Regions from separate parts of the Bordetella genomosp. 7 genome, predicted to be linked through region 3. Evidence: predicted binding sites of a transcription regulator. Region 3 holds the regulator's gene; each other region holds the start of a gene.
What was found. Region 3 encodes HrcA, which represses chaperone genes, less so after heat shock. Its sites were predicted from a motif close to TTAGCACTCNNNNNNNNNGAGTGCTAA; they were not measured.
Positions count from the first base shown of each region.

Region 1 (6,897 bases), on a different contig from region 3:
CTCATCTGGCAGTCCGGATGCCGGCATTGTAGGGTCGCAAACCGGCAGGCCACAATCCGCAAGCCCCGTGCCGCGCGGACGGTCGCGCCCAACAAAAACGCCCCCAAGGGCGAACCCTTGGGGGCGTGATCCTGGCATATCCCCGGGCAGGCCCGGGGATAACGCATCGGCAAGCCGGACTTAGAAGTCCATGCCGCCCATGCCGCCCATGCCGCCGGGCATGGCCGGCGCAGCGGGCTTGTCTTCAGCCAGTTCGACCACGGCGGCTTCAGCCGTCAGCAGCAGGCTGGCCACCGAAGCGGCGTTCTGCAGGGCGGTGCGGGTAACCTTGGTGGGGTCCAGCACGCCTTGTTCGACCAGGTCGGTGTACTCGCCGGTAGCGGCGTTGTAGCCGTAGTTGCCCTTGCCGTTCAGCACATTGTTCACCACCACGCTGGCCTCTTCGCCGGCGTTGGTCACGATGGTGCGCAGGGGCTCTTCAACCGCGCGCAGAATCAGCTTGATGCCGGCATTCTGGTCGGCGGTGTCGCCCTTCAGGTCGGCAATGGCTTGCTTGGCACGCAGCAGGGCCACGCCGCCGCCAGCCACCACGCCTTCTTCCACCGCAGCGCGGGTCGCGTGCAGGGCGTCTTCGACGCGGGCCTTCTTTTCCTTCATTTCGACTTCGGTGGCAGCACCGACGCGGATCACGGCAACACCGCCGGCCAGCTTGGCCACGCGCTCTTGCAGCTTTTCACGGTCGTAGTCGGAAGTGGCTTCTTCGATCTGGACGCGGATCTGCTTGACGCGCGCTTCGATCGACTTGCTGTCGCCAGCGCCGTCGATGATGGTGGTGTTTTCCTTGCCCACTTCGATGCGCTTGGCCTGGCCCAGCTCTTGCAGGGTGGCTTTTTCAAGCGACATGCCGGTTTCTTCGGAAATGACCACGCCGCCGGTCAGGATGGCGATGTCTTCCAGCATGGCCTTGCGGCGGTCGCCGAAGCCAGGCGCCTTGACGGCGGTGGTCTTCAGGATGCCACGGATGTTGTTCACCACCAGGGTGGCCAGCGCTTCGCCTTCGACGTCTTCGGCGATGATCAGCAGAGGACGGCTCGACTTGGCGACTTGTTCCAGCACGGGCAGCAGGTCGCGGATGTTGCTGATCTTCTTGTCGAAGATCAGGACGTACGGGTCGTCCAGCGCGGCGACTTGCTTGTCGGGGTTGTTGATGAAGTAGGGCGACAGGTAGCCGCGATCGAATTGCATGCCTTCGACCACGTCCAGCTCGTTTTCGAGCGACTTGCCGTCTTCGACGGTGATGACGCCTTCCTTGCCGACCTTGTCCATCGCGTCAGCGATGATCTGGCCGATGGATTGGTCGCTGTTGGCCGAGATGGAGCCAACCTGGGCGATTTCCTTGCTGGTGGTCACCGGCTTGGATTGCTTGGCCAGTTCGGCCACGGCAGCGGCCACGGCCTTGTCGATACCGCGCTTCAGGTCGATGGGGTTGAAGCCGGCGGCTACGTACTTCAGGCCTTCCTGGACGATGGCCTGGGCCAGCACGGTGGCGGTGGTGGTGCCGTCACCGGCGTTGTCGGAGGTCTTCGAGGCGACATCCTTGACCAGCTGGGCGCCGATGTTCTCGAACTTGTCTTTCAGTTCGATTTCCTTGGCAACGGAGACGCCGTCCTTGGTGACGGTGGGGGCGCCGAACGAACGCTCCAGCACAACGTTGCGGCCCTTGGGGCCCAGGGTGGTTTTCACCGCGTTGGCGAGGACATTGACGCCGCGGACGATGCGGACACGGGCGTCGTCGGCGAACAGGACTTGTTTGGCAGCCATTGTGAGCTTCCTTCGAAAATTCGGTTCAGGTAATTACTGGATCACGGCGAGGATTTCTTCCTCGCGGATGACGAGCAGCTCTTCGCCGTCGACTTTCACCGACTGGCCGGCGTACTTGCCGAACAGGACTTTGTCGCCAGCCTTCACGTCAACCGGCAGCACTTTGCCGTCTTCGGTCTTCTTGCCCGGGCCAACGGCGATCACTTCGCCTTGATCCGGCTTTTCGGCGGCGCTGTCGGGGATAACGATGCCCGAGGCAGTCTTGCGCTCGTTGTCCAGGCGTTTGACGATCACGCGATCGTGCAGGGGACGCAGGGCCATGAGGAAACTCCTGTTTCTATATAAGAAGATGAAAATGATCGGATTCAGGCCGGGCGCGCTGTTAGCACTCACCGGCAGCGAGTGCTAATTATAGGGATGATGTGCGCAGGTTCAAGGGGGAGTGGGGTTGTTGTTACATTTTGCGGCGCAGATCGGAGGTGGAATTCAGTCCGCTGCGTCGGGCAGGGCTGCCGCGACTGCTGCGTCGTTTATTCTATAAACGTTGTATCATCGAATAATGAACGAAGACCAAGCCATTGCCGCGCTTGCAGGCCTTGCCCACCCCCAACGCCTACGCACATTCCGCGCTCTCGTCGTGGCCGGGCTTGCGGGCCTCACCCCCAGTGTCCTGGCTGACCAACTTGGCGTTGCCCGCAACACCCTGTCTTTTCATCTCAAGGAGCTCGCGCATGCTGGCCTGGTCAGCGTCGAGCAACAGGGACGCAATCTGGTCTATCGGGCGGATTTTTCCCGGATGAATGGATTGCTCGGGTATCTCACAGAGCATTGCTGCGAAGGGGCCTCGTGCGACGCTTCCGATCCGGGCGGCTGCTCTATCTGCCGATAAGGGCCGGCTGCTGTGCTCCCACCGCACGCGCTTCACTCGCTGCTGCCGCGAAATTCCGATGTTGACTCCTGCTGCGTCCACGGCCCCGCTGCGCACTGAAATCTCGTCTTGCATCAACAGAGGTATCCCATGAGTTCCATCACGATCTATCACAACCCTGCCTGCGGGACGTCCCGCAATGTCCTGGGCTTGATTCGTAACAGCGGCGAAGAGCCAGCCATCATCGAGTACTTGAAAACTCCGCCTGACCCCGAAACGTTGAAATCGCTGATTTCTGCCATGGGCGTGCCGGCGCGAGACATACTCCGGCAGAAAGGCACACCATACGACGACCTGAAACTGGTGGATTCGAAATGGACGGAAGAGCAGCTGATCGACTTCATGCTCAAGTACCCGGTCCTGATCAATCGTCCCATCGTGGTTACCCCTCTCGGCACTCGTCTCTGTCGACCATCTGAGGTGGTTCTGGATATCTTGCCGCACCCACAGCGCGGCACATTCAACAAGGAAGATGGCGAACCGCTGATCGACGCGGAGGGCCGTCGTGTCTGATTTGCTCGTCGATCTGCCCAACATTGACCCGTCTCTTTTCGACGTTCCCAGGCCCGCGGAACTGTTTGCATCCACGCGTTCGACCCACGCGCCCCGCTTCTTGCTGCTATATGGATCGTTGCGCGAGCGGTCCTACAGCCGTCTGGTTGCCGAAGAGGCGGCGCGACTGCTCCGGGCCCTGGGAGGCGAGACGCGCTTGTTCAACCCGTCCGGGCTTCCATTGGTCGATGATGCCAGCGACAGCCACCCGAAGGTTCGCGAGCTGCATGAGCTGGTGCAATGGGCGGAAGGCATGGTCTGGAGTTCGCCGGAACGCCACGGCGCCATGACAGGGGTGATGAAGACGCAGATCGACTGGATCCCGCTTTCGGTGGGCGCCCTGCGCCCGACCCAGGGCAAGGCGCTTGCAGTCATGCAGGTCTCGGGAGGATCGCAATCGTTCAACGCAGTGAACCAAATGCGCTTGCTGGGCCGCTGGATGCGGATGCTGACAATACCCAATCAGTCGTCTGTAGCCAAGGCGTACCAGGAGTTCGACGATACGGGGCGCATGAGGCCTTCGCCTTACTATGATCGTATCGTTGATGTCGTGGAGGAGTTGGTAAAGTTCACCTTGCTCACGCGGGATATCGCACCGTATCTTGTGGATCGCTATAGTGAACGAAAGGAAACTGCAGTTGCCCTTTCCATGAGCCGAACCCCACAGGGGAACGCGCCGGTTTTGTAATGATGGCAACGCTTCGTGACCCCGGGCCCGAGCTGAAGTAACCGGTAATCTTGCCGGCATGCGGTAACAAAGAACGAGGAGTGGAATGATCTACCTTCACTCCATCTCTTTGCAGCAAGGTGCTTACATGAAAAAAATCCTGGCATAACAAGTTGTATGGGGCTCAGTCGTGGCGGGCGGTGTCAAACCTCGAAGTCGCCGCCATCGTCCGAAAAATCGCCTTCATCCTCGTAAGGCGGGGCAGCACCCTCGTCTGCCGGGGGAGCCTCGGCGGCCTGCGCCTCGTTGCCGGTGAACAAGCTGCCGAGCAGGTTGCCCAGCACATGCCGCCGGCCACGCCTACTGCGGTCTGCAGCGCGCCGGCCATGAAGCCTCCGCCCGCGGGCGCCGCGTTGTTGCGGCCAAAGCCGGTGCCCAGGCCGCCCGCGGCGGGACCTGCAGCCGGGGCGCGCCTGCCGAATGCCGTCGAGGGGCTGGCGGCCGTGGGGCTTGAGCCCGAAGGCTGCGCCGCGGCAGAGGGGTTCTTTTGTAGTTCCTGGATGCGCGCTTGCGCATTCTGCAGGGCCTGTTGCTGCACCAGCACGGTCTGCGCCAGGTAATAGGCAGAGCCAGGGTTCTTCTGCATTTCCTGGCGTATCAACTGCTCGGCGTCGGGATCGCGCGGATGCCCCTGCCGTTCGAGTTCCTGGATTCTGCTGAATACGCTGGCAATTGCGTCGCGGTCTTGGTCTTGCATAAGTGAATCTCCTGTAAACAGGGGGGTTGTCAGTTTGCTGCTGCCGCCGTTGCGGCGGCTTCCTGGTACGCGCGCACTTGCCCGATGCGCAAGCCATCGCGCGAAGTCACCTCGAAACTCCAGTCGCCCCAATGGATGACTTCGCCCACGACGGGCAGATGTCCGCACACGCGCAGCAATGCACCCGCCAATGTCGCGTCGGGCAAGGGCCGGGCCAGTTCGGCGCTGGCCAACAGCAGCCGCGCTTCCTCGATGGGCATTCCGGCATCCAGCAGCCAAGCGCCGTCTTCAAGGCGGGTGGCCTGGCTTGCCTCGCCTTCATGCTCGGGCAGTTCGCCGCCCACGGCCGTCAGTACATCCATCGGCGTCACCAGGCCTTCGCAGCTGCCGAGCTCGTCGACCACGATCAACATATGGTCGCGCGATTGGCGCAGCACTTCCAGCACCTTGAATACCGGCGTGGTTTCGATGACGAAGTGCGGCTCGCGGGCCAATTCAACCAAGTCGACGGGGCCGGGTTGCTGTAGCGCGGGCATCACGTCTTTGAAGTGCACGACGCCGATGACGTTGGACGCGTCGCGCTCGCACAGGGGCAGGCGCGCGTGCCCGCACGAGAACTTGCGCACCACATCATCGGCCGAGTCGGCCACGTCCAGCCAGACCATTTCCATGCGCGGGACCATGATCGAGCGTACGTCGCTGCTGCCCATGGCCAGCACGCGTTCAATGAGACCGCTTTCTTCGGCGGTAACCGCGTTGCCGCTGGCGATGCCGTCGACCAGCGCCGCGACGTCGTCCACGGATCCCGGTGCGCCGGTCTTGCCGCCGCGCAGCAGCCGCAATACCGCCTGGGCGGTGCGTTCGCGGGCGGTCAGCCCGTGGCTGCGGCGGCTGCGGTTGCGGCGCGCCAGCTGGTTGCAGGCCTCGATCATGATCGAGAAGCCGATGGCGGCGTACAGGTAGCCCTTGGGCACATGGAAGCCCAGGCCCTCGGCCACGAGGCTGAAGCCGATCATCAAGAGCAGGCCCAGGCACAGGATCACCACCGTGGGGTGGCGGCCCACGAATGCCATCAGCGGCTTGCTGGCCAGCATCATGACCGCCATGGCCAGCACGACCGCGATCATCATGATGCTGAGTTCCTGCACCATGCCGACGGCCGTGATGACCGAGTCCAGCGAAAACACGGCATCCAGCACGACGATCTGCAGAATGACCTGCCAGAACACCGCGTGCTGAACCGTTTGCGTGTCGCCGTGCGCCTGCCCTTCGACCCGTTCGTGCAGTTCCATGGTGCCCTTGAAGAGCAGGAACAGGCCGCCCAGGATCAGGATCAGGTCGCGCCCTGAAATCTCGGTGCCGAACACCGTGAACAAGGGCTCGGTCAGTGTGACGACCCACGCGATGCTCGCCAGCAGGCCCAGGCGCATCAGCATGGCCAGTGTCAGGCCGATCACCCTGGCCCGATTGCGCTGTTGCGGCGGCAATTTGTCGGCCAGGATGGCGATGAAGACCAGGTTGTCGATGCCAAGGACGATTTCAAGAATGATCAGCGTCGCAAGCCCCAGCCATGCCGTGGGGTCGGTCATCCATTCAAATATCATTACGAATTCCGGGAATAGCGCGGGCGCGCAATACGCAAGCGTTGCGGCGGATTGAGGGGAAGCAGGAGTGAAGCGGGTCGGGCGGGGCCCTGGGCCGCCGCGCGCGGGATGCGATGCGATTCACCTGCGCCGTGGCGCGGAGATGGTCGCTGCAGGTAGGTATGCGCCTGGACGAACGGCCTGCCCATTGCGCGACAACGGGACAGGGCCAATGGGCTGGCGATCTTGCGAGGGAAGCGCCACGTGTGAACATGCACGTGCGGCGCGGTGGTACTGGGTGGTTCTGAGTCCATTATGTTGATGCGCGGCGTCCAGTTGTTGCCCGTGGTCGCCCCGCATCACCGAAACTTACAAGAAACTGAATGATAACGAAGAATCGCGAGCCGCGCATCTTCGCACAATCGCCGGCCCGGCGAACGACGTTTCGTGGGCCTGTCTGGGGAAAGGGCCGCCGTGGCTGCCGCTTTGCGGGTAAGGTATCGTTTTGATTCCGCTGATTTTTCGCCTTACTGGCCTGCCGATACCATGAGAATGCCGCGTTCAGTCTTGCAATCCCTTGTGGCGGCGC
Region 1 covers NZ_NEVI01000019.1:3,742-10,638, reverse strand. Annotated here, with positions in the region: gene groL (chaperonin GroEL) at 181-1,821, opposite strand; gene groES (co-chaperone GroES) at 1,855-2,142, opposite strand; gene CAL18_RS14440 (ArsR/SmtB family transcription factor) at 2,381-2,710, shown strand; gene arsC (arsenate reductase (glutaredoxin)) at 2,840-3,262, shown strand; gene arsH (arsenical resistance protein ArsH) at 3,255-3,989, shown strand; gene CAL18_RS14425 (DUF2076 domain-containing protein) at 4,153-4,725, opposite strand; gene CAL18_RS14420 (TerC family protein) at 4,755-6,329, opposite strand; gene CAL18_RS14415 (hypothetical protein) at 6,855-6,897, shown strand, end outside.
Region 1: the regulator HrcA is predicted to act here: its motif matches at 2,204-2,230, upstream of groES (co-chaperone GroES).

Region 2 (6,897 bases), on a different contig from region 3:
ACATCGGGCGTTGAAATGCCATAGCCGCACATATTTCTTGAACAGGAGCACGCATGAAGACCAAAGCAGCCGTCGCCTGGAAAGCCGGAGCCCCGCTGACCATCGAAGAGGTCGATCTTGAAGGCCCGCGTGCTGGCGAAGTACTGATCGAAGTCAAGGCCACGGGCATCTGCCATACCGATTACTACACCCTTTCAGGAGCCGACCCCGAAGGCATCTTTCCGGCCATCCTGGGCCACGAAGGGGCGGGCGTAGTGGTCGATGTGGGCGCCGGAGTTACGTCCCTGAAAAAGGGAGACCATGTCATTCCCCTATACACACCGGAATGCCGGCAGTGCAAGTTCTGCCTGTCCCGCAAGACCAATCTTTGCCAGGCGATCCGCGCCACCCAGGGCAAGGGGCTGATGCCCGATTCGACGTCCCGCTTTTCGCTTGGCGGCAAGCCGCTGTTTCACTACATGGGGACATCGACCTTCGCCAACCACATCGTGGTGCCGGAGATCGCCGTGGCCAAGGTGCGCGAAGACGCGCCCTTCGACAAGATCTGCTACATCGGCTGCGGCGTGACCACCGGCGTGGGCGCGGTGGTGTACACGGCCAAAGTCGAGGCGGGCGCCAACGTGGTGGTATTCGGCCTGGGCGGCATCGGCCTGAACGTGATCCAGGGCGCCAAGATGGTTGGCGCCGACAAGATCATCGGCGTGGATGTGAACCCGCAGCGCGAAGCCATGGCGCGCAAGTTCGGCATGACGCACTTCGTCAACCCCAAGGAAGTCGAGAACGTCGTCGACCACATCATCCAATTGACCGACGGCGGCGCCGATTACTCGTTCGAGTGCATCGGCAATACCGAAGTCATGCGCCAGGCCCTGGAATGCTGTCACAAAGGGTGGGGCCAGTCCGTGATCATCGGCGTGGCCGAGGCCGGCGCCGAAATCAGCACGCGCCCCTTCCAGCTGGTCACGGGCCGTGAATGGAAGGGCTCGGCCTTCGGTGGCGCCAGGGGCCGCACCGACGTGCCCAAGATTGTCGACTGGTACATGGAAGGCAAGATCAACATCGACGACCTGATCACCCACACGTTGCCGCTTGAGCGCATCAACGAAGGCTTCGACCTGATGAAGCGCGGCGAGTCGATTCGCTCGGTGGTGCTTTACTAAGGCGGCGCCGCCGCCCTGCCCGGCGTCTGCCCGGCAGGGCGGCCACGGTTTACAAGAGGTACTACATGGCAGAACTGGAACTGATTTCGCAGCATCGTTGTTTCGGTGGGTGGCAACGCTACTACCGGCATGCGTCGGCGCAGATCGGCCTGCCGATGCGGTTCTCGGTGTTCCTGCCCGCCCAGGCCGAGCAGGAGCGGGTGCCGGTGCTGTTCTACCTGGCCGGGCTGACCTGCACCGAAGAAACGTTCATGATCAAGGGCGGCGCCCAGCGGCTGGCCGCCGAGCACGGATTCATGCTGGTCGCGCCGGACACCAGCCCGCGTGGCGCGGGCATTCCCGGCGAAGACCAGGACTGGGACTTCGGCACCGGCGCGGGGTTTTACCTGGACGCCACCGCAGAGCCCTGGCGCACCCATTACCGCATGGAAAGCTATGTGGCCGACGAGCTGTACGGCATCGTGACCGCCCAACTGCCTGGCGACGCCGGGCGCACGGGTATTTTCGGCCACTCGATGGGCGGCCACGGCGCCTTGGTGCTGGCGTTGCGCCATCCGGATAAATTCAGGTCGGTATCCGCGTTCGCGCCCATCGCCGCGCCCACGCGTTGCCCCTGGGGGCGCAAGGCTTTCGGCGGCTACCTGGGGCCGGACACCCAGGCCTGGAAACAGTACGACGCCAGCGAACTCATGGCCCGAGCCGAACGCCCGCCCTTTCCGCAGGGCATTTTGATCGACCAGGGGCTGGCCGACTCGTTCCTGGCCGAGCAGCTGTATCCGGAAGCCTTCGAGCTGGCCTGCCAGAAGGCTGGCCAGCCGCTGACGCTGCGCCGCCATGCCGACTACGACCATGGCTACTACTTTATATCCACGTTTATGCAGGACCATCTGCGTTTTCACGCCGACCAACTTATATAGGGCACGGCGGCCCCAGGCCGCTCGACCCGCCGGGACTCCCACGTGATCAACGGCTTTGCCCCTTTTGTCTGGATGGCCCTGGCGGCGCTGCTGGTGTCGGTGCCGGGCATGGTGCTGTTGTTCGGGCGGGGCGGCCCGCGGGACGCCCATGGACGGCGCATGTTCCGCCTGCGCCCGGTTCGGCGGCTGTTTGGCGCATTGCTGCTCGCATTGGCGGTCGTGTCGGCCCTGCTGGCGCTGACGCTGACGCAGTTTCTGCGGCTGACTACCGACACGCCGGTGGCGCGGGTGCAGATCCACGAGCAGGCCCCAGGCCGGTTTCTGCTTACCGCGCATGCGCCGCCGGATGCCGCCGCGCGCGAATACCCGCTGGCCGGCGACCAGTGGCAGATCGATGGCAAGGTGGTGCGCTGGCGCCTGCCCGCGCTGCTGGCCGGCGTGCCGCCCCTGTATGCGTTCGACCGGATCTCGGGGCGCTACCGCGACATTGAACGCGAACGCAGCGAGCCGCGCACCGTACACGCACTGCACGACTGGCCCGTACCGGACCTGGCCGCGCTGAAGCGCGTGTTTCCCAACTGGCTGCCCTTCATTGACGTCGAATACGGCAGCGCGGCCTATATGCCCATGATAGACGGCGCGCGCTACCAGGTCTTCATGGACCCACGCGGCGCGATTGTCATCCGGCCCGACGGGCAGGCTACCGAAGATGCCCTGCGGCAGGCCGGGTGGTAGCCTGCCCGCCCGCGCCCGGCCCGTTGCGGCGTTGCGCGCTATTCGTCGTCGAAATCGCCCGCGCCCAATTTGATCGTGCCGTCGGCCGGCACCCATTGGGTTTTCTTGGCCAGCGTCCGGATCTGGTCTTCGGCGGCATCGAAGGCCCGCAGTAATTCGCTGCCGGTGCCGTCGGTTGCCCCAAAATAGCGCCTCAGGGCGTCTCCGGAAATTTCAAAGGGGCGAGTCACCCCGTCAGTTTCCAGTTCAAATACCACATCGTCACCCTGCACCCGGGCATTGGTGGCTTTGGCAAATGCACTCATGCGACCTCCTGACATAGGCGGGGAACCAGGCCCCGGGCCCTGTGCCCGGCAAACCGCGTGCCGCCCCACGCATTCCTTCCTGGGCGCGGAGCGCACGGCGAGCGTCCGGACGGGATCGAGCCTTGCTGGCCGGTACCATAGCCGCTTGGCTTGCAGAGGATGAATTTATTGGGGACGCACCAGATCGGCCCGAAACAGCCGGAACTCTGATGTATGTCAGCTGTCCAATTAGCACTCACAACACGAGAGTGCTAACATCAAATCCTTGTATAGTCGCCCGTCAATTTCCTGGAGACCGCCAACATGAAACAACCCAGCAGTTCGTTGGCCCTGTCCGGCAACGCCCTGGCGTTGGCCATCGCCAATCCAGGCTCGCTTGGCACTATCGAAGCCTATATCTCGGCCGTCAATCGCCTGCCGGTGCTGACGGCCGAACGCGAAACCGAACTGGGCCGCCGCCTGCGCGACCACGACGATCTGGATGCCGCCCGCGAGCTGGTGCTGTCGCACCTGCGGCTGGTCGTTTCGGTGGCGCGCCAATACCTGGGCTATGGCCTGCCCCACGCCGACCTCATCCAGGAAGGCAACGTGGGCCTGATGAAGGCCGTCAAGCGTTTCGACCCCGAGCGCGGGGTGCGCCTGGTGTCGTTCGCCGTGCACTGGATCAAGGCCGAAATCCACGAGTTCATCATCCGCAACTGGCGCATGGTGAAGGTGGCAACCACCAAGGCCCAGCGCAAGCTGTTTTTCAACCTGCGCAGCATGCGCCCCGATGGCCAGACACTCGACCCCGAACAGGTCGACCGCATCGCCGAAGAATTGAACGTGCGGCGCGAAGATGTCAGCGAAATGGAAGTCCGTCTGTCCGGGCGCGATCTGTCGCTTGAAAAGCAAGACGACGACGAAGAAGGCTACGCTCCCATCTCGTATCTGTCGGACGAAGGCCGCCAGGAACCCACGCGCGTGCTCGATCGCCGCGAACACGACGAACTGCAGGGCGCCGGCCTGGCGCATGCATTGCAAGCGCTTGATGCGCGCTCGCGACGCATCATCGAAGCGCGCTGGCTGCAAGACGACGGTGGCACGACGCTGCAAGAGCTGGCCGACGAATTCGGCGTGTCGGCCGAGCGCATCCGCCAGATTGAATCCGCGGCCTTGAAAAAGATGCGCGGCGCGCTGGCGCCCGCCTGATCTTCCTTGCGCCGCGCGAAGATACAAGTTGATTCAAATTCGCGCGGCGTGATCTTCCATGGCGGGAACCTTAAGCCTCCCGGCAAGCCTAAATGCATGTAGACCGCGTTACCGGTTTCCGGTTTGGCAGTCTTGCGTCCGTTTCGGCTTCTCCTCTTTCCCCTCCCCATGAAACGGATGCTTGTCAGGGGCACCTCGCATATCGGTGCCCCTTTTTTTTGCGCGCAAACCGCGCGTATCCGATATGCCGGCGTGGCTGCCGTTTATGCCAGGTTGAGCGCTGCCCGGCGCAATTGCTGCCAGGCGCCTGGGTCCAGGCGCCGCACGCCCGTGGCGAGCGAGCCGTCGCGATACAGCTTCAGCCACCGGTAGCCGGGGGGAGCGTCGTCCAGCACGTGCTGCCCTTCGCGTATGGCGAACTGGAAACACGTGGACGGGCTGGCCAGCATGCGCAGATGGTGCCGGCGCCGATCAAAGGCCTGGTGAACGTGCCCCCACAACAGCACGCGCGTGCGAGGCAATGCGGCCAGGCGCTGGAAAAGCTCGGCGGCATTGTCCACCATCATGGTGTCGTGCCACTTGCTGTCCATCTGCACGGGATTGTGATGCAGCGCCACCAGGATGTGGCGGTCGCCCGCCAGCGCGACCGCGCGCTCGAGTAAATCGAATTGCGCGTCATCGATATGCCCCGCATCCGAGCCCGACACCGTGGAATCAAGCAGAATGATGCGCCAGGCGCCTATGTCGGTGACGGGCTGGGTCCACAGCCCCAGGCTGTGGCGCAGCGTGAGCGGATTGTCGTGGTTGCCGGGCAGGCAGCGTACCGGCCAGTCGTTCTGTTCGAGCAGTTCTCGCAGGCGCTGGTACGAGGCGGGGGAACCATCCTGAGACAGGTCGCCGGTGGCCAGCAGCAGGTCGGGCCGGTGCCCGTTGCCGCGCACCAGGTCCAGCACCGCGCGCAGGCTGGCGTCGGTGTTGACCTGGCACATGATGCTGTCTGGCTCGGCCAGCAGATGGGTGTCAGTAATCTGCACCAATAAGGTAGGCGCGTCGGCGCGGCCGGCGCTGGAAGTCGAGGCCGGCAAAAGGCTCTCCCCTGCGTGTTCGGAACGTCAGTACCTTACCCAAAAAGCATGGGCGTCGGGTACGGCTGGCCTGGCGAGGCGTAACGAAACGTGGAAGCCGCGCAGGCTGCACGGATAAAAAACGCTATTCTTGCGATACCTCATGTATGTGCATTTTCCGACGCGTTCATGGATATCGGTCTGATCGTATTCGGCCTGTCCGGCCTGTTGACGCTGGTGTGTTTTATGCCGCCGCTGGCCGGTCGCGTCAAGCTTCCCTATTCAGTCCTGCTGGCCATCGTGGGCTGTCTGCTGGGCGTCCTGGTGCATGTGCACGGGTGGGCGCCGCCCATGCTGGGCGATCTGCTGGATACGATCGAATACTTCGAGATTTCGTCGGAAACCTTCCTGATGGTGTTCCTGCCGGTGCTGCTGTTCGAAACCGCGCTGGCCATGAACGTACGGCGGCTGCTCGACGACATCGGGCCTATCTTGATGATGGCCGTCGTGGCCGTGGTGGTGTGCACGGTGGTGGTGGGTTTTGCGGTCAGCGCCGTGTCGTCGCACGGGCTGGTCGTCTGCCTGCTGCTGGGCGCCATCGTCGCCACCACCGATCCGGTTGCCGTGGTGGGCATCTTCCGCGAGGTAGGCGCGCCCCGGCGCCTGACCACGCTGGTCGAAGGCGAAAGCCTGTTCAACGACGCCGCTTCCATCGCGCTGTATTCCGTGCTGCTGGCCGTGCTGGGCGGCCAGGGCACACTGAGCGTAAGCGGGGTATTCAACGACTTTGTCTATCACTTCGTGGGCGGCGGGCTGGCGGGTTTTGTGATGGGCCGCGGCGCGTGCTTCCTGTTTGCATGGCTGCGGGGGTTTCCCACGGCCGAGATCACGCTGACACTGACGCTGGCCTACCTGTCATTCTTTATCTCTGAGCACTATCTGGGCGTGTCGGGCGTGGTGGCTACGGTCATTGCCGGGTTGGTGGTGGGGTCCACGGGGCGTACCCGCATGTCGCCCATTACCTTCGAACACCTGGCGAGCTCCTGGGGGCAATTCGGCTTCTGGGCCAACTCGCTGATCTTCCTGTTTGCGGCCATGCTGGTGCCCAAGTTGATGGCGGCGGCCGAACCGGAAGAACTGCTGATGGTGGCCGTCGTGTTTGTGGTGACGCTGGCGGCGCGCGCCATTGTGGTGTTCGGGCTGTTGCCTTTGCTGGGGCTCACGCCGCTGGGCACCAAAGTCAGCACGCCGTACAAGACGGTGATGCTGTGGGGGGGATTGCGGGGCGCGGTGTCGCTGGCTTTGGCCCTGGCGGTCACCGAGCAGGACGCAGTGCCGGAAGCCGCGCGCCAGTTCATCGCCGTGGTGACAACGGGCTATGTATTGTCGACCTTGTTCATCAACGGCATGACCCTGCGTCCGCTGATCCGCGTGCTGGGCCTGAATCAGCTGTCGCCCATCGAGCGCGCCATCCGCAACCAGGCGCTGGTGGTGGCGCTGGAAGATCTGCAGGGCAAGACCTCGG
Region 2 covers NZ_NEVI01000023.1:459,078-465,974, forward strand. Annotated here, with positions in the region: gene CAL18_RS19085 (S-(hydroxymethyl)glutathione dehydrogenase/class III alcohol dehydrogenase) at 54-1,160, shown strand; gene fghA (S-formylglutathione hydrolase) at 1,226-2,077, shown strand; gene CAL18_RS19095 (hypothetical protein) at 2,120-2,812, shown strand; gene CAL18_RS19100 (DUF1488 family protein) at 2,851-3,117, opposite strand; gene rpoH (RNA polymerase sigma factor RpoH) at 3,421-4,308, shown strand; gene CAL18_RS19110 (phosphodiesterase) at 4,572-5,393, opposite strand; gene CAL18_RS19115 (cation:proton antiporter) at 5,562-6,897, shown strand, end outside.
Region 2: the regulator HrcA is predicted to act here: its motif matches at 3,346-3,372, upstream of rpoH (RNA polymerase sigma factor RpoH).

Region 3 (6,897 bases):
CGCGCGGCTTTGCTGGCGATGACCGACAGCGCCAGAGATATGCGCGACAGCTCGCCGCCCGACGCCACCTTCCCCAAGGGGCGCGGCGAGGTGCCGGCGTGCCCGGCGACCAGGAATTCCACGTGGTCGCTGCCATGCGCCGACGGCGACCCCGGCGACACGACGGGCTCGAAACGGCCGCCTTGCATCGCCAGCGTCTGCATTGCCTGCGTTACCTGCTTGCCCAGGTTTTTGGCAACCTTTGCGCGAGCCGCGGATAATTTCGCGGCCGCGTTTTCATATCGTGCGGCGGCCGCCTGGGTGCGCTCGCGTAGCGCGTCCACGTCGGCGGCCGCCTGCAGGTCGGCCAATTGGGCATGCACCGATGTCTGCAGCGCCGGCAGGGCTTCCGGTTCGGTCTTGAACTTGCGGGCGGTATCGAAGACCACGCTCATGCGGGCTTCGACATCTGCCAGGCGTTGCGGATCGAGCTCGACCCGGCTGACATAGTTGTTCAGGTCGGAGACGGCTTCGGCCACCGCAATGCGCGCCGATTCGAGTTCCTCTGCGACGCCCTGCAGGGCGGGATCGTGCCGCAGCATCTGCTGCAGGCGGTGGTGCGCCGTGTTCAGGCGGTGCCGCGCGGAATCGTCTTCGCCGTCCAGCGCCTCGAGTATCTGGGCGGCTCCATCGAGCAGGCCCTGGGCATGCGCCAGGCGCGATTGCTCGGCTTGCAGGGCGTCCCATTCGTCTGGCTGCAGCGCCAGCTGGTCGAGTTCCTCGGCCTGCCACTGCAGACGTTCGCGTTCCGCCGCCAGGCCTGCCGCATCTTTTTCGGCGAGCTCGAGCTGGCGGGCCAGGCCGCGCCAGTCTTTCCAGGCCTGCGCCACGGCGTGCCGCAGTTCGCCATGTCCGCCGTGCGTGTCCAGCAGATCGCGCTGCGCATCGGCCCGCATCAGGCTCTGGTGCGCGTGCTGGCCGTGAATGTCCACAAGGCTATCGCCCAGTTCACGCAATTGCGCCAGAGGGGAAGGCATGCCGTTGATATAGCCGCGGCTGCGGCCCTGGGCGTCGACCACCCGGCGCAGCGCGAGTTCGTCGCCTGCATCAAGGTCGCGTTCGGCGAGCCAGGCGCGCAGGGTGTCGGGGGCGTCGAAGATGGCGGTGATGTCGGCGCGCGCCGCGCCTTCGCGCAATACGCCAGCGTCGGCCCGTTCGCCCAGCGCCAGCGCCAGCGCGTCGATCAGGATGGATTTGCCGGCGCCGGTCTCGCCGGAAAACACGGTGAAGCCAGGCCCGAAATGGATTTCGGCCTGCTCGACGATGACAAAGTCGCGAATATGCAGGGTGCGCAGCATGTTTTGCTGTTACTCCACGCTGTCCGACGCCTGCGGCATCAGGTTCCAGTGCAATTTGCGGCGCAGCGTCGAGAAGAAGCTATACCCTTCGGGGTGCACGAATCGTATCGTGTGCGGCGCGCGCTGTACCGAGATGCGGTCTCCGGGTTGCAGGTCAGACCAGGTCTGCATGTCAAAGTGCACGCTGGCGCCGATTTCCACCCGGCCGATGGCGGTAAGCGTCATGTTCAGCACGCCGTCGCCCGGAATGACGATGGGCCGGTTCGACAGGGTCTGGGGCGCCACCGGCACCAGCACCATGGCGTCCAGCCCCGGATGCAGGATGGGGCCGTTGGCCGACAGGGCGTACGCCGTCGAGCCGGTTGGGGTGGCGATGATCAGCCCGTCGGCACGCTGCGCGTACATGAAGGCGCCGTCGAGCTCGACGCGCACTTCGATCATGCCGCCACGCCCCGCGCGGTTGAGCACCACGTCGTTCAGCGCGGGCGCCGTGTACATGAGCTGGTCGCCGCGCCATACGCTGCCCACCAGCAGCATGCGGTCTTCGGCCTGGTAGTTGCCCTCGATCACGCGCGCCAGCGCGGCGTGGGCTTCCTGCAGCGGGATATCGGTAATAAAGCCCAGCCGCCCGTGGTTGATGCCCACCAGGGGCACGCCGTAGGGCGCCAGGGTGCGCGCCGCCCCGAGCACGGTGCCGTCGCCGCCCATTACCACGGCCAGCGACGCGCTTTCGCCGATTTCCTTCAGGGTGGCCACTGGATATTCGTGCACGCCGGTATTGCTGGCGGTGTCGGCTTCCACCAGCACGCGGCGGCCGGCCTTGACCAGCATGTCGGCCAGGGCGCGCAAAGGCGTATCCAGGCCCGTGTCCTGGTGCCGGCCTATCAGGGCGACAGTGGGAAAGTGCATGATGGCGATAAGGGCAGAATTTTTCAGTCTGAGCAGATTCGGCGATTATATGGGGCCGCATGTTGTGCTGCGGGACAAAATCGCCCATCCCTGAAAGTTTCCTTACAATAGCCGATATGGATGATCGTGCACGCGCATTGCTGAAAGCGTTGATTGAACGCCACATCGCCGACGGACAACCGGTCGGTTCGCGCACGCTTTCCAAGGTTTTCGACCTTTCTCCGGCCACTATCCGCAATGTGATGGCCGATCTCGAAGACATGGGCCTGATCCACAGCCCGCACACGTCCGCCGGGCGGGTGCCCACGCCGCGCGGCTACCGCATGTTTGTCGATTCGCTGCTGGCGGTGCAGCCGTTCGAATTCCAGCCGCAGCAGTTCAGCGAGGCGTCGCTGTCGGCCGCCGAGCCCTCGCGGGCGGTGACGGCTGCCGCGGTCATGCTGTCGAACCTGACGCAGTTCGCCGGCGTCGTGCTCACGCCCAAGCGGGCCCAGGTATTCAGGCAGGTCGAATTCATCCGCCTGTCCGAAAAGCGGGTGCTGCTTATTATCGTCACGCCCGATGGTGATGTGCAGAACCGCATCCTGTCGGTACAGCGCGACTATTCCGAGTCCGAGCTCATCGAGGCGGCCAATTTCTTCAACGTGCACTTCGCCGGCAAGTCGTTCGATGCCGTGCGGCGTACGCTTACCACCGAACTGGCGCAGCTGCGCGAAGATATTTCGCGGCTGATGCAGGCAGCGGTCGAAGCCGGCGCCGAAGCGGTCGAAGACGGCGACGGCGTGGTCATATCCGGCGAACGCAAGCTGCTCGACGTGACCGACATCGCGTCCGACATGGACCGCCTGCGCAAGATGTTCGCGCTGTTCGAGCAGAAAACCGACCTGCTGCAACTGCTGGACGTCTCCAGCCGCGCGCAGGGCGTGCAGATCTATATCGGGGGCGAGTCCCAGTTGCTGCCCCTGGAAGAAATCTCGGTCATCACGGCGCCATACGGCGTCGATGGCCGGGTGATCGGCACGTTGGGGGTCATCGGGCCTACCCGCATGGCGTACGAACGTGTCATCCCCATCGTCGACATTACGGCGCGCCTGTTGTCGAATGCCTTCAGCAACAACCAGTGATCCAGTAACGGGCCTGCCTTCATCCGAAGCGCGCCCCAAAGGGGTATTTTGTGTTTCTACGCCTGTTCAAGTATTTGTGGCCCGAGCGCTACCTGCCCGAACCGCAGCAGGCGGACCCTTTCAACGATAATCCGCCGCCGCGGCCGCCGGCCGGCGTCGGGGTCGTGCTGGTCAACCTGGGCACGCCCGAGACCACGGCCCCGCGCGATATCCGACGCTACCTGGCCGCTTTTCTGTCCGACCCGCGCGTCATCGAAATACCCCGCTATTTGTGGCTGCCCATCCTGCACGGCATGGTGCTGGTGCGTCGGCCGCGTCGCCTGCAGCCGCGCTACGAAGGCATCTGGATGGAGGGCGGCTCGCCCTTGCTGGTGTACAGCCGACGGCAGGCCGAAGGCGTACAACAGGCCCTGACCGCGCGCGGCCTTGCCGTGCGGGTCGAACTGGCTATGCGGTACGGCGAGCCCTCGATCGAGCAGGCTGTCGAGCGGCTGCGCCAGCAGGGGTGCGACCACATTCTGGTGGTGCCGCTGTATCCGCAATTCGCCGCCAGCACCACGGCCACGGTGGTCGACGCGGTGGCTGCGCATGCCAGGCGCTTGCGCGACCAGCCGGAACTGCGCTTCGTGAAGCGCTTCCACGACGATCCGGGTTATCTGGATGCGCTGGCCGGCCGTATTTCGGCGTTCTGGCAGGCCCACGGCCGCCCGCAGAAGTTGCTGATGAGTTTCCACGGCCTGCCCCGGTATTCGGTCGAACTGGGCGATCCCTATTATCGCGACTGCGTCGAAACCGCGCGCTTGCTGCGCGAGCGCTTGCAACTGACGCCCGACCAGGTCGAAGTTACCTTCCAGAGCCGCTTTGGCGCGGCCCGTTGGCTCGAACCCTATACCGAGCCCACCCTGAAAGAGCTGGCCGCCCAAGGTGTTACCGACATCGACGTGGTGTGTCCGGGTTTCGTGGCCGACTGTCTCGAAACGCTCGAGGAAATCAGCCAGGAATGCCGCGACGCCTTCATTGCCGCGGGCGGACGGCAGTTTCGCTACATTCCCGCGCTGAACGACGACCCGGCCTGGATCGAGGCCCTGGCCGCGCTTGTCGACAATCACTTACAAGGCTGGCCCACGCGTTCCTCGGCAACACGTACACTGAACGCTGGCGTATCCGCCGTGGCGGAGCGCGACGGCTGAAAATCGCCGCCACTGTTCGAACTTTGCAGGAGCCAGCTTATGAATACCACCCCGAGACCCGGCGTAGGCACATCCTCGGCCCCTGGACACTCTAATTTGAAAGAGGATCCGGTCGAGCGCGACCTCGACGAAGCCCTGGAAGACACCTTTCCCGCCAGTGACCCGATCGCCATCACGCCCGACGATGCCCCGCAGCGCGAATCCGAGTCCACCGTAGACGAGGCGCTGCAAGAGACTTTTCCGGCAAGCGACCCACCGGCGCCCAGCCAGCCCGGCAAAGCCTGAGTTTTCTGGGCCGTTCCCTCTTGAAACCAACAGATCGGCCCCCATTATCGGGGCCGACGCTATTGTTTTTTGGAGGAATTCCCAATGACGGCACCCCAAGAGCCTGTGGATCAGGCCCCTGAGTCCGGCGGGCCGGCCCCGGCCGAGCCCGTAACTGTCGAAGCGCTGCAGGCTGAAGTGGCGGCGTTGCGCGCCGAGCTCGAGGCTGCCCAGGCCACCGTCACCGGCCAGCAGGACCAACTGCTGCGCGCCCATGCCGAAGCCGAAAACGTGCGTCGCCGCGCTCAGGATGACGTGGCCAAGGCCCGCAAGTTCGGCATCGAATCGTTCGCCGAGAGCCTCGTCCCGGTCCGGGACAGCCTGGAAGCCGCCCTGGCCCAGCAAGAGCAAACTCTGGACACCATGCGCGAAGGTGTCGAAATGACGTTGAAGCAGCTCACTGCGGCTTTCGAGCGCAACCTGCTCAAGGAAATCGCGCCCGCGCAGGGCGACAAATTCGATCCGCATCTGCACCAGGCCATTTCGTCGGTGCCTTCCGACCAGCCCGCCAACACCGTCACGCAGATGCTCCAGAAGGGCTACGTGATCGCCGACCGCGTGTTGCGGCCGGCCCTGGTGATGGTGTCGTCCGGGCAGGCGTAGCCTCATGGCCAGCCCCGCCGAGTTCGACCCCGCGCAGGTCTTCCAGGCGTTTGCCATGCGCCCGGTTGCGTCGGCCGACTTCGACCAGCAAGTCGTGCAGGCGCCTGGCGACGATCTGCGGTGCGTCTTTCTGTGGGGCGAGGATTGTTACAATTGCAATTTGTTCAAGCAGGCCGCATTGCTGCACCGGCAAGCCCTGCTGGCGCTTGGGCTGACGTGGTTCCAGGCCGATGTCTACGCCGACGAGGCCTTGGGACGAAGGTTTTCCCTGCATGGCGTGCCCACGTTCGTGCTGTATCGCGGGGGACGCCGCCTTGGCCGCATCACCGGGTGGCCCGGGCTGCCCCGGTTCACGGAGACCATCGAGCGGCTCTTGAAAAACCCCTCGGGCAGCCCCAGTTAGGCTAAGACTCGTTTTATTCCCGTTTCCACGGATCAATATATTCAAGGTACTCCACCATGAGCAAAATCATCGGCATCGACCTGGGCACTACCAACAGCTGCGTGGCTGTGATGGACGGTGGCCAGGTCAAGATCATCGAAAACGCCGAAGGCGCCCGGACGACGCCCTCTCTCGTTGCCTACATGGACGACGGCGAGATCCTGGTGGGCGCGCCCGCCAAGCGCCAGGCGGTGACCAACCCCAAGAACACTCTGTACGCTGTCAAGCGCCTGATCGGACGCAAGTTCGACGAGAAAGCCGTCCAGAAAGATATCGACCTGATGCCCTACAGCATCGTCAAGGCCGATAACGGCGACGCCTGGGTCGAAGTGCGCGGCAAGAAAATGGCGCCGCCCCAGGTGTCGGCCGACGTGCTGCGCAAGATGAAGAAAACCGCAGAGGACTACCTGGGCGAACCCGTCACCGAGGCGGTGATCACGGTTCCGGCGTATTTCAACGACAGCCAGCGCCAGGCCACCAAAGACGCGGGCCGCATCGCGGGCCTGGACGTCAAGCGCATCATCAACGAGCCGACTGCGGCGGCGCTGGCGTTCGGGCTCGACAAGTCCGAAAAGGGCGACCGCAAGATCGCCGTATATGACCTGGGCGGCGGCACGTTCGACGTGTCGATCATCGAAATCGCCGACGTCGATGGCGAAAAGCAGTTCGAAGTGCTGTCGACCAACGGCGATACCTTCCTGGGCGGCGAAGACTTCGACCAGCGCATCATCGACTACATCATCGGTGAATTCAAGAAAGAGCAGGGCGTTGACCTGACCAAGGACGTCCTGGCCCTGCAGCGCCTGAAAGAAGCGGCCGAAAAGGCCAAGATCGAACTGTCGTCCAGCCAGCAGACCGAAATCAACCTGCCGTACATCACGGCCGACGCGTCCGGTCCCAAGCACCTGAACCTGAAGATCACGCGCGCCAAGCTCGAGGCGCTGGTCGAAGAGCTGATCGACCGCACC
Region 3 covers NZ_NEVI01000005.1:125,461-132,357, forward strand. Annotated here, with positions in the region: gene recN (DNA repair protein RecN) at 1-1,337, opposite strand, end outside; gene CAL18_RS03360 (NAD kinase) at 1,347-2,246, opposite strand; gene hrcA (heat-inducible transcriptional repressor HrcA) at 2,363-3,370, shown strand; gene hemH (ferrochelatase) at 3,421-4,560, shown strand; gene CAL18_RS03375 (hypothetical protein) at 4,600-4,845, shown strand; gene grpE (nucleotide exchange factor GrpE) at 4,930-5,487, shown strand; gene CAL18_RS03385 (thioredoxin family protein) at 5,492-5,890, shown strand; gene dnaK (molecular chaperone DnaK) at 5,947-6,897, shown strand, end outside.